3 regions of the Duganella sp. 3397 genome follow, and region 2 is predicted to be linked to each of the others. Evidence: predicted binding sites of a transcription regulator. Region 2 holds the regulator's gene; each other region holds the start of a gene.
What was found. Region 2 encodes LexA, which represses DNA repair genes until DNA is damaged. Its sites were predicted from a motif close to ACTGTATNNNNATACAGT; they were not measured.
Positions count from the first base shown of each region.

Region 1: a site for LexA is predicted at 2,514-2,531, ahead of recA (recombinase RecA). Genes of this name have one in related genera too.
Region 3: a site for LexA is predicted at 2,159-2,176, ahead of J2X54_RS11675 (PA0069 family radical SAM protein). Genes of this name have one in related genera too.

Region 1 covers NZ_JAVDVB010000004.1:143,015-147,196, reverse strand. Annotated here, with positions in the region: gene sucC (ADP-forming succinate--CoA ligase subunit beta) at 1-273, opposite strand, end outside; gene recX (recombination regulator RecX) at 701-1,156, opposite strand; gene recA (recombinase RecA) at 1,371-2,465, opposite strand; gene J2X54_RS13395 (response regulator transcription factor) at 2,671-3,381, shown strand; gene J2X54_RS13390 (sensor histidine kinase N-terminal domain-containing protein) at 3,378-4,182, shown strand, end outside.
Region 2 covers NZ_JAVDVB010000010.1:109,039-113,220, forward strand. Annotated here, with positions in the region: gene purF (amidophosphoribosyltransferase) at 1-822, shown strand, start outside; gene J2X54_RS24345 (cystathionine gamma-synthase family protein) at 915-2,159, shown strand; gene lexA (transcriptional repressor LexA) at 2,194-2,832, opposite strand; gene J2X54_RS24355 (DUF5695 domain-containing protein) at 2,949-4,182, opposite strand, start outside.
Region 3 covers NZ_JAVDVB010000003.1:651,151-655,332, reverse strand. Annotated here, with positions in the region: gene J2X54_RS11685 (Hsp70 family protein) at 1-1,288, opposite strand, end outside; gene J2X54_RS11680 (DUF2760 domain-containing protein) at 1,285-1,962, opposite strand; gene J2X54_RS11675 (PA0069 family radical SAM protein) at 2,190-3,356, shown strand; gene J2X54_RS11670 (NAD(P)-dependent alcohol dehydrogenase) at 3,369-4,182, opposite strand, start outside.

The sequences.
Region 1 (4,182 bases), on a different contig from region 2:
TTGGCCTTCTGGACCGGTCTGGTGCGTGATCAGCTGCATGCCCAGGATTTGCTCGGCGTATTCTTTGACTTGTTCCAGCGATTTTGCGACCTTGACGCCGCCGCCTTTACCACGGCCACCGGCGTGGATTTGTGCTTTTACAACCCAGACCGGGCCGCCCAAGGTTTCAGCAGCTTTCACTGCCTCGTCGACGGACAGGCACGGAATACCGCGTGGTACCGTCACTCCGTATTTCCGGAGGATTTCTTTGCCTTGATACTCATGGATCTTCATGCTGGCTTCCCTTCTGATGCTGATGTGTAAAAATCGATTAAGACTGCGGAATAGTGTGGTGCTTGGGTAAAACTATGGCCCGGTCGCTATTGAAGCCAGCGGCAAGGCAAATCGGGGGGTGCAATGAGGGGGGTGGTCCACCATGGCGTGTACACGCTGAGGCGGCGATCGCGCGCGTGCGGAACGCACGACGAGAAACAGGAATCGACAATGACATAAGATGAATACCGCTTGCGCGGCATGAATTTTAGTTAGCAGCCTATGTATCCGTAGCTTCTACGGACAACCACCGCACCCACGGTGCTGCAAAAACCGTAAAAGTGTAGCACACACCAGACCGAGTTGATACGTGTCAAACGCCATCTGGCCGTAAACCGTTGGCGGTGACGAGGGTATTCATAGGTATTCACCAACTAAATATCGGCAATCACTGGTCGAAATCGGCAGTGCCCTTCATGGCGGTGCGGATGGCGCGCTGGGAGAAGCCGCGTTGCAGCAGGAAGCGCATTTGCTTGTTGCGTTGCTCGGGATCGGTGGCGACCTCGCCGAACTTGCGTTCCCATATCTCGCAACAGCGCGCGGTCTCGGTGTCGGCCAGGCTTTCCTTGAATCCTTGCAGCGCCTCGCCCTGCACGCCGTGGCTTTGCAGCTCGGCCATGATGCGGGCATTGCCGAAACGGGCAGAACGACGGTGGATCAGCGATTCGGAAAAACGTTCCTGCGACAGCCAGTTGTTCTTTTCGAGCAGGTCGAGCAAGGCGTCGACGTCGTCGGTGTCTTCGGCGTAACGCGAGAGTTTGCGCGACAGTTCGAGACGGCTGTGTTCGCGCTGGGAGAGGTAGCGCAGGGCGCGGCCTTTGAGGCTGAGGGGGGGACGGGGCATGGTGGGACCTCTGGACTTTGAGGCGAGTGTACGGATGCTATGAAATACAGACACCGCACCGTTAGCCGGAGAACCGTCATCCCCGCGAAAGCGGGGATCCATACTGAGCGTGCGTTCTATGGATCCCCGCGTACGCGAGGGTGACAGGTATCAGGGCGCGGGCGCTTTGCGTTAAAGGCCGACGTGATAAAACGGCCAACCCGCCTCCATGAACTTACGCAGCGTCAGCTTCGCCCTTGGCAGGCTTGAGCTTGACCACGGTTTCCGGCTTTTCAGCGGCCAGCGGTGGCAGTGAACGAACGCCCAGCGATTCACGCACGCGGTTTTCGATTTCCCACGCCAGTTGCGGGCGCTCTTGCAGGAAGATGCGGGCATTGTCCTTGCCCTGGCCGACGCGCTCGCCGTTGTAGCTGTACCACGAACCGGACTTCTCGACGATCTTCGCTTCCACGCCCAGGTCGAGGATTTCGCCTTCGCGCGAGGTGCCTGCGCCGTACAGGATGTCGAAGTGCGCTTCCTTGAACGGTGGCGCGATCTTGTTCTTGACGACCTTGACCTTGGTTTCGTTACCGATCACCTCGTCGCCGGACTTGATCGAGCCGGTGCGGCGGATGTCGAGGCGCACGGACGCGTAGAACTTCAGTGCGTTACCACCGGTGGTGGTCTCCGGGCTGCCGAACATCACGCCGATCTTCATGCGGATCTGGTTGATGAAGATGACCAGGGTGTTGGTGCGGTTGATCGAGCCGGTGAGCTTGCGCAGTGCCTGCGACATCAAGCGTGCCTGCAGACCTGGCAGCGAGTCGCCCATGTCGCCTTCGATCTCGGCGCGTGGCGTCAATGCAGCCACGGAGTCGATCACGACCATGTCCACGGAACCGGAACGCACCAGGGCGTCGCAGATTTCCAGTGCCTGTTCGCCGGTGTCCGGCTGCGAGATCAGCAGGTCGCTCAGGTTGACACCCAGCTTTTGCGCGTAGGTGACGTCCAGCGCGTGCTCGGCGTCGATGAACGCGCAGGTGCCGCCCAGTTTTTGCATTTCCGCGATGGTTTGCAAGGTAAGCGTGGTTTTACCCGAGGATTCAGGGCCGTAGATTTCCACCACGCGGCCGCGCGGCAGGCCACCCACGCCCAGCGCCACGTCCAGGCCCAGCGAACCGGTGGACACGACCTGTACTTCTTCGATCGGCGCACTGGCATCCATGCGCATGACGGAACCTTTGCCGAACTGCTTCTCAATCTGTGCCAGCGCGGCGGCCAGCGCCTTGGCTTTCTCGGATGCGGGTACTACAGCTTTTTTATCGTCCATAATGTGCTTTCAACCAGTTGGTGGTGACAATTTGTCGGTACAGGTAGTACTGTATAAAAAAACAGTGATAAGCGCAAGCGCGATTTGATTGAAATGTCGATTAATTTTGTTGCCAGCCCCGGCCGGTGCAAAAATTCGCCAGCAAGCAAAAAATCCAACACAATACCGGCTTGAGCCTTTGCCCCAGTGCACCCGGAGTATCCACATGCGTATTTTATTAGCCGAAGATGATGGCGTTCTCGCCGACGGGCTCACCCGCTCGCTGCGCCAGTCCGGCTACGCCATCGATTGCGTGCGCAACGGCCAGGAGGCCGACACCGCCCTCTCCACCCAGGAATTCGACCTCTTGATCCTCGACCTGGGTTTGCCCAAGCTGTCCGGCCTGGAAGTGCTGCGCCGGCTGCGTTCGCGCGGCTCGCTGTTGCCGGTGCTGATCCTCACCGCTGCCGACTCGATCGAGCAGCGTGTCAACGGCCTCGACCTGGGCGCCGACGATTACATGGCCAAGCCGTTCGCGCTCTCGGAACTGGAAGCGCGGGTGCGCGCCCTCACCCGCCGCGGCGCCGGCGGCGGCGCCACCGTCATCAAGCACGGTCCGCTGTCGTATGACCAGGTGGGCCGCAGCGCCTATATCAACGAGCAGATGCTGGACCTGTCCGCGCGCGAACTGGGCCTGCTGGAAATTCTATTGGCCCGGACCGGCCGGCTGGTCTCCAAGGAGCAACTGGTCGATCACCTGTGCGAATGGGGTGAAGAAGTGAGCAACAACGCCATCGAAGTGTATGTGCACCGGTTGCGTAAAAAGATCGAGGTGGGCGGCGTGCGCATCGTCACCGTGCGCGGTCTCGGCTATTGCCTGGAAAAATACACCGAAGCTAAGGCCGCAGCCGTGGAAGTCGGGGACGCCGTCAAGTGAGCGATCAGGCGGCAGACGAGGCTCCAGAATACCAGCCGCCTGCGGTCGAGCCCGACGAGAGCATGCAACGCTCGCTGTTCGGCGAGATCCTCGACTGGATGCTGGCGCCCTTGCTGCTGCTGTGGCCGATGAGCATCGCGATCACCTACCTGGTGGCCAAGTCGATCGCCAATCAGCCGTTCGACCATGCGCTCGAAGACAGCGTGACGGTACTGGCGCAACAGGTGCGCTCGGTCGATGGCAAGCTGATTCATGGACTGTCCGGGGCTGCGCGCGACATCCTGCGCGCCGACGATGTCGATAACATCTATTTCCAGGTCCAGGGCCCCAGCGGCGACGCCATCGATGGCGACCGCGACCTGCCCCATCCCGGCAGCGATCCCGAGGAAGACCAGGCCCGCGCCGGCAGCGTACGCTTTCGCAACGACATCATGCACGGCACCCCGGTGCGCGTGGCCTACATCCATATCCGCGTGGAACCCAGCGATGGCGCGCCCTCGCCGCACCCGCCGCTGGCGCTGGTGCAGGTGGCGGAAACCCTGGAAAAGCGCGCCCAGCTGGCCAACGAGATCATCAAGGGCGTGATCCTGCCGCAATTCATCATCCTGCCCATCGTGCTGGCCCTGGTCTGGTTTGCCTTGTCACGCGGCTTGTCGCCGCTGGCGCAGCTGCAGGAGCGCATACGCGCGCGCGGTTCCGACGACCTCAGCCCCATCGCCGCGAACCTGGTGCCGGAAGAAATCTCACCGCTGGTCGGCTCGCTCAACGAAATGCTGGAACGGCTCGGCCACACCATCGACA
Region 2 (4,182 bases):
GACAAGCAGCTGCACACGCGCCAGTGCGCCGACAACCCGTCGCTCAACCCGTGCGTGTTCGAATTCGTGTACCTGGCCCGCCCCGACTCGGTCATCGACGGCGCTTCGGTGTACAGCACGCGCCTGAAAATGGGCGAATACCTGGCCAAGAAAATCCAGCGCGAAGGCCTGGCTGACGATATCGACGTGGTCATGCCGATTCCTGATTCGTCGCGTCCGGCAGCGATCCAGCTGGCGCTGGCGCTGGGCAAGGAATACCGCGAAGGCTTCATCAAGAACCGCTACATCGGCCGTACCTTCATCATGCCCGGCCAGGCTGCACGTAAAAAATCGGTGCGCCAGAAGCTCAACGCGATTCCGGACGAGTTCAAGGACAAAGTGGTGCTGCTGGTGGACGACTCCATCGTGCGCGGCACCACCAGCCGCGAGATTGTGCAAATGGCGCGCGACTCCGGCGCCAAGAAAGTGATCTTCGCTTCGGCTGCGCCACCGGTGATCTACCCGAACGTGTACGGCATCGACATGCCGACCCGCGACGAGCTGATCGCCCACGGCCGCACGGTGGAAGAAGTGTGCCGCGAGATCACCGCCGACGCCCTGGTGTACCAGGACATCGAAGCGCTCAAGCAGGCCATTTCCGACGTCAACCCGGAGCTGACCAGCTTCGAGGCGTCGTGCTTCGACGGCGTCTACATCACCGGCGACGTCAGCCGCGAGTACCTGGACAAGCTGGAAAACGAGCGCAACAACCCGACCAAGGCCGCCAAGCCGGAAGACGCAGGCCGCTCGCAGCTGAACCTGAACCTGGCCAACGAAGGCTGATGACGTTTTACCCCGCACACCCACGTCATGGGGTCTGACCCAGCAGGGGTCCGACCCCGGTTGTGGCGGTGCGGGTTTGAATTGGGCAGACCATGACCGACAAGAAAAACTACGGCTTCACCACCACCATCCTGCACAACGACCGCCAGAAGGGCATCGAGCACGGATCGCTGCACAAGCCGATCCACACCTCGGTGGCTTTCGGCTACGCCGATGCGCGCCAGCTAGCATCGGTATTCCAGGGCAAGGAGCCGGGCTTTCGCTACGGCCGCCAGGGCAACCCGACCATCGCCGCGCTGGAAGACAAGGTCAACCAGATGGAGCAGGGCGTGGGCACGATCTGCTTCGCCACCGGCATGGGCGCGATCGGCGCCGTGTTCCAGGCGCTGCTGCGTACCGGCGACCACGTGGTGTCGTCGTCGTTCTTGTTCGGTAATACCAACAGCCTGTGGCAAACCACCATGGCGCAGGGCGTGGGCGTGTCGTTCGTCGATGCCACCGACGTCGCCAACGTGGCGGCGGCCATCACCGACAACACCCGCGTGGTGTTCGTGGAAACCATCGCCAACCCGCGCACGCAGGTGGCCGACCTCAAGCGTATTGGCGAACTGTGCCAGGCGCGCGGCATCCTGTACGTGGTCGATAACACCATGACCACGCCGTATTTGTTCCGGCCCAAGTCGGTCGGCGCCGGCCTGGTGGTCAATGCACTGACCAAGTCGATCGGCGGCCACGGCAACGCTTTGGGTGGCAGCATCACCGATACCGGCGCCTATGACTGGACCCGGTTCCCGAACATCTACGAGAACTATAAAAAGGCGCAGCCGCTGCAATGGGGCCTGGCGCAAATCCGCGCCAAGGCGCTGCGCGACTTCGGTGCGTCATTGGCGCCAGAGGCCGCGCACCATATCGCGGTGGGCGCCGAAACCCTGGCGCTGCGCATGGAGCGCACCAGCAGCAACGCGCTGGCGCTGGCCAGGCTGCTGGAATCGGACGAGCGCGTGGCGGCGGTGTACTACCCGGGCCTGGCCTCGCATCCGCAGCATGGCATCAGCTCCGAGCTGTTCCGCAAGCATGGTTCGCTGCTGAGTTTTGAACTGAAGGACGGCATCGACTGCTTCGATTTCCTCAATCGCCTGAAACTGGCGATTCCGGCATCGAACCTCGGCGACACGCGCACCCTGATCATCCCGGTGGCGCACACGATCTTCTACGAGATGGGCGCCGAGCGGCGCGCGTCGATGGGGATTGCGGAGTCGCTGATACGGGTGTCGGTCGGCATCGAGGATGAGGACGACCTGCTGGAAGACTTCAGCTGCGCCCTGGAAGGATGCTGAAAACAAAAAGGACCGCCGCGGCGGTCCTTGTTTTTTAGTGCCAGGTACGCATCAAGCCTACTGCCAGGCCTTCGAGCGCAAACTCGTCCGCCTCCGGATCGACCTTGATGATCTTGAACTCCGGGTTTTCCGGCAGCAGCTCCACCAGCGAGCCGGTCTTGCGGTAGCGCTTGACCGTCACTTCGTTGCCGATGCGCGCCACCACGATCTGGCCATTCTTGGCGCTGTCGATCTTTTTCACCGCCAGCAGGTCGCCGTCCATGATGCCGGCGTCGCGCATCGATTCGCCGCGCACCTTGAGCAGGTAGTCGGGCTTGGCCGAGAACATGGCCGGATCCACGCTGTAGCTCGCCTCCAGGTTTTCCTGCGCCAGGATGGGCGAACCGGCAGCCACGCGGCCGATCAGCGGCAGCGACATCATCAACGAAGGTGGAATCCTGGCGGCGGCCGGCTCCGCATGCACACCGAGCAGGCGGATGCCGCGCGACGTGCCGGCCGCGATTTCGATCGCGCCCTTGCGCGCCAGCGCCTGCAAGTGCTCTTCGGCGGCGTTGGCCGACTTGAAGCCCAGCTCGTTGGCGATCTCGGCGCGCGTGGGCGGGAAGCCGGTGTTTTCGATGGCGTCCTTGATCAGATTGAGAATTTGTTCCTGGCGTGCGGTGAGCTTGATCATGGGGTCAGTAGGCTGTGTATATAGACAGTCTGTATTTTTGTACAGTATGCGCGCCAATGCAAGAGAATTTCTTGCATCAGGCGAAATAATGTGAAAAAAGTTGTTACAGGCCCGTCTCAGAGCGGCTCCAGCACGACGCGCCGGGCAGTTTTGGCCAATGGCACCACGTAACTGCCGCGCTCAATTAACAATTCACCGGCCTTCAACTGCCTGGGACTTTCCACCCGCAGCCGCGCAGCGGGCGTTTGCACGCTTGCCGCCGCCAGCTCCAGTGTGATGGCGCCGCTGCGCGGATCGTAGGTGGCGCTGTCGATCTTGCCGGCTTCGAGCGTGATCCAGGCGCGCGCCGGCGCCACGAACAGGCGGGTGCGGGCGCTGTCGCGCGGCACGATGCGAATCAGGCCGTCGGCCTGCTCGTCGAGGTTGGCGCCAAACGCCAGCCAGCCGAAGGTCGGATCCTTGAGCACGTAACTGGCGCTGGCAATGGCGTGGCCGTAGAAGCCCATGCCGTAGTCGCCGCTGTAGGCATCCCAGCGCATCATGTCGGGCCAGGCGTGGAAGGCGGCCGAGCCGAAGCCGTCGCGGTCGATATTGGTGATGCCGCCCAGCAGGCCGCCGTAGGCCACGCGCAGCAAGTGCAAGTCGGCCGGATTGGCGCGGTAGGCGTCGAACAGCGGCACCGCGTTCAAGGTCGAGCCGTAGTGGTGCACCTGGCGCTCGATGCGCGCGGTCTTGCCGCCGTACAGGAAGTCCCAGTAGCGGCGGGCATTGCCGTTGTAGGCCCAGCTGGGCATGGCCGGATCGTAGCCGAGTATCACTTCGCGCGTAATGTCGGCTTGCCGCTGGTAGCCGAAATGGCGCATCCAGGCGTACACCTCGGCCTGGCCGGTGGAGTCCCACGCCATTTCGCTGCCGAACGGGAAGGCGAGGGTACGCCAGTGGTCGGCGCGTTGCTGCATCATGCGCCGCATGTCGGCCGCTTCGACCGTCATGCCCTCGTGTTGCAGGTCGGTCAGGATGTCGAGGAAGACGTCGCCTTCCATCAGGCCGAACCGCGTGTATTCGGGGGCGTCGCGCATCATCGCCACCGTGGTCTGGTAGGCGTGCTGCAGATACCAGCGCCAGTCGTGCGCCGTGACCAGGCCCACGTGATTGCGCGCCAGCCGGTACAGCACCCAGTGGCCGATGGCCACGTGCGGATAGTTGTAGGCGCGGCCCAGGTCGCCCGCGTCCTTTTTCGACCACGAGGTCCAGGTTTTCCAGTTGGTCGCGGCAGCGTAGTAGCCGGGGAAAGCAGCGGGGTCGTAGTAGAACAGGCTCTTGCGCACGGCGCCCGCTTGCGGGCCGTCG
Region 3 (4,182 bases), on a different contig from region 2:
GCTGGGCCAGCAGCTCGGACTTGAACACGCCGCCGTTGAACAGCACAGCAGTCGGATGGAGGAAGGTAGCATCAAGCTTTTGCTGGCCGCTATAGCCTTCGAGCTCGCTGGTGGCGCCCACCTGGCGCGCCAGGAACGCGGCCAGGTGGCGCGTGACGCCGGCGTCCTGCGCGTATGGCAGACCCAGTTGGGTCAGGCCTGCGCGCTGGCGCACGGCCGGTCGGCTCGATGCCTCAACCGTCGGGAAGAAGCCGTCGAGGATGAACGTGGTCACCTCAAGCCGGGTGAGTTCGGTGCGGATCGAACCGCCGATCAGTTTCGAGCCACGGCTTGGCACCACGATCGGCCAGGTCTCGATGCTGGCGTCGGCCAGCAGCCTTTCCTTGGCGGTGCGGCTGCCGTAGGTTAGAGCGCGCATCTGCCACGCATCGAGCTGGGTGCCGCTGGCGGCCAGCTTGCGCGCGACCAGGTGCGCCAGCGCCAGGTCCATATTGTCGCCGCCCAGCAGGATGTGGTCGCCGACGGCGATGCGGTGCGGTTCGAGCACGCCGTCGCGTTCGAGCACGGCGATCAGCGAAAAGTCGCTGGTGCCGCCGCCCACGTCCACCACCAGGATGATTTCGCCCGGTTTGACTTCCTTGCGCCAGCGGCCTTCGCTGCCCTGGATCCAGCTGTACAGGGCCGCTTGCGGTTCTTCCAGCAGCGTGAGGTTCTGGTAGCCGGCGGCACGCGCCGCTTCGGCCGTCAGTTCGCGCGCGCCCGGGTCGAACGAGGCGGGAATGGTGACGGTGATCGCCTGCTCGTTGAACGGCGCTTCAGGGTGCGCCTGCTCCCACGCCTGGCGCAGGTGGGCCAGGTAGCGGGTGGACGCCGCCAATGGCGACACGCGCGTGACTTCTTCCGGCGCGTCGGCCGGCAGCAGGGCCGAGCGGCGGTCCACGCCGGGATGGCTCAACCAGCTCTTGGCGCTGGAAACCAGTCGGATCGGCGTGGTGGCGCCACGGCTGCGCGCCATTTCGCCGGTTACGCCAGCCACGCCGGATAGCTCGGCGTCGCTCTGCTGCCAGGGCAGCTTGTTTTCTCCGGGCGCCAGTTCGTCGGCGTGCGGCAGGTACAGGAACGACGGCAGCAGCGGCAGGTCTTCCACCGTGCCTGGCGCGGTCAGCTGGGGAATCGCCAGCACGCCGTGCGCGGTCTTTTCGCCGTCGCTCGCTTGCAGGTTCACATAGGACAGGGCGCTGTGGGTGGTGCCCAGGTCGATGCCGATGGCGTAACGTGGATCGCTCACAGTTCCACCTCCGCCGGGGCCAGGATGGCGGCGTCGTGCGCTTCGGCCAGCTTCGGCAGGCGCACGTCGGTCGAGCGCCAGCCGCGATGGCTGAGCGTGCCACGGAACGGCGCCTGGCCGACCACGTTGCCGGTCAGGCGCACGGCGGCGGCATCAAACCCCTGTTCCAGCACCACGCGGCTGCCTTCGGCTTCGCTGCGCACGGCTTCGATGGTGAAGTGTTCGCGCAGCACCTTGCTGCAACCTTCGTGCACCACGCGGGCAGCGGCGCCGATGTCGGCGTCGGAATAGGCAGACAGGTTTTCCTGGGTGAAGTCGATCAGGCGCGCCTCACGCTGGAACAGGCTGAGCAACTGCAGGGCGGCGTCGGGCGTGGCCACGCGCAGGGTGACCGGCGGCGGTGGCGGGGTAGTGACTGGCACCGGCGTCGGCACGGGTACTGGCGTTGGCACCGGCACCGGCGTTGGAACCGGCAGTGGCGTCGGTACCGGCACCGGCACCGGGGTAGGAACTGGAACCGGCACCGGCGTCGGGGCGGCGACCGGGGCGGGCGCGTCGTCCATGCGGGTCAGGCGGGCGGCGTATTCAGCATCGGAAATGGCGCGGAAAAAGGCGCCGATGGCGATCGAAATTCGGCTGAAAAAAGACGGCAGCGGTTGGTTTGGTGTGTTCATCAATTGCTCGCGGTGAGTGTGCCGGCGCGCCGCATGAGGCGGCGTTCCGGCGTGTATTGGTTGGAGTCGCGCAAGGCGCGCGGGGGCCTGGCCCCCGGAAGCCCTGCATGATACCAGTTCGGGCAGGGGCGCCAAAGTGGCCCGGGTGCGCACGCCAGATTTAGCGCTTGATAAGGCGGAGGTGCAGGCCTAGAATACTGTCTATATATACAGTATCAAGGCCGGATATGTCCCAAGATGAAACCCATGACGATAACAACCAGTCGCAAGTGATGCTGCCGCCGCAGTCGCTCAAGGCGCACAAGGGGCGTGGCGCCGTGTCCAATCTGCAGGGCCGGTTCGAGGTCCACGCGCGCGAGGCGTACGACGACGGCTGGCAACGCGAAGAAGAGGAGGCCACCGCATGGAAAACCCAGGTCATCGACGAGGTCTGCAAGTCCATCCTCAGCCGCAATGCCTCGCCGGACTTGCCGTTCGGTGTCTCGCTCAATCCGTATCGTGGTTGCGAGCATGGCTGCATTTATTGTTTTGCGCGCCCCACGCACAGCTACCTGGGCCTGTCGCCGGGCATGGACTTCGAGAGCAAGATTTTTGCCAAGGTCAACGCACCCGATATGCTGCGCCGCGAACTGGCCAAGTCCGGCTATGTGCCGGAATCGATCGCGCTCGGCGTCAATACCGATGCCTACCAGCCGTGCGAGCGCGAGCGCAAGCTCACGCGCCGCGTGCTCGAAGTGCTGCAAGAGTGCCACCACCCGGTGGGGCTGATCACCAAGTCGGCGCTGATCGAGCGCGATATCGACATCCTGGCGCCAATGGCGGCGCAGCGCCTGGCCGGTGTGGCGATCACGCTCACCACGCTCGACCCGGCCATCGCCCGCACGCTGGAGCCACGCGCGGCCGCTCCGGCCCGCCGCGTGCGCACCATCCGCACGCTCACCGACGCCGGCATTCCCGTGGCCGTGAGCGTCGCACCGATCATCCCGTTCGTGACGGAGCCGGAGATCGAGCGCCTGCTGGCGGCGGTCAAGGACGCCGGCGCCGTCTCGGCGCACTACACGGTGCTGCGCCTGCCGTGGGAGGTGGCGCCGCTGTTCCACCAGTGGCTCGAAGCGCACTTTCCCGACCGCGCCCGGCGCGTGATGAACCGCGTGCGCGACATGCGCGGCGGCAAAGACTACGACAGCAACTTCGCCACCCGCATGAAGGGTGAGGGCGTGTGGGCCGACCTGATCAGGCAGCGCTTCACCATCGCCGCCGAGCGGCTGGGCCTGACCGGGAAGGGCAGCCGCTTTCACACCATGGATGCCACGCAATTCGTGCGGCCGCTGGTGGTGCCGCCGCTGGGTGGGCGCGCCAAGGCGCTCAACGGCGGGCAGCTCGACCTGTTCTGACCGACTGCGATGTCAGAACCTGATCATCACCTTGCCGACATGGTTGGCGGCCGCGTAATAGGCATAGGCCTCGGGCGCTTCGGCAAAGCCGAAGGTCTTGCTCACGGTCGTTGTGATGCGGTTGGCGGCCACGGCCCGCAGCAGGTCGCTCATCATGGCCCGGCTGCCGTTGGCAATGCCGCGGATGGTGATGTTGCGGGTGATGAAACTGACGTAGTCGGGCACCGCCGGCTGCTGGCCCGGCGTCACGCCGATAATCACGATGCGGCCGTTGACGGCGGTCGCGGCGATCGAGTGCCCGAGCGTGTCCTGGCCGCCGGTTTCGATCACGATGTCGGCCCCAGCGCCGCCGGTTTGCGCCATCAGCTCGGCGGCCCATTGCGGATGGGTACGGTAATTGATGGTGATGTCGGCGCCCAGCTCGCGCGCGATCACCAGCTTGGCATTGCTCGACGAGGTGATGGCCACGCGCGCGCCGAGCACCTTGGCAAGTTTCAGGGCGGCCAACGCCACGCCGCCCGTGCCCAGGCACAGCACCAGTTCGCCGGGTTTGACGCGGCACACTTCGACCAGCGCGTTCCACGCGGTCAGGCCGGCCGATGCCAGGCCGGCCACGTCCTCGTCGGCCAGCGCGGCGGGCACCGGGAGTACGGCGGCGGCCGGCAGCACCACGGTTTCGGCCAGCCAGCCATCGTGGGTAATGCCGATGTCGTGGCCGAACACGGCGGGATTGAAAGGACCGTCGATCCAGCTGGTGAAATGGCCGCAGACCACGCGCTCGCCCACCTTGACACTGGTCACGCCTGCACCGACGGCAGTCACCACA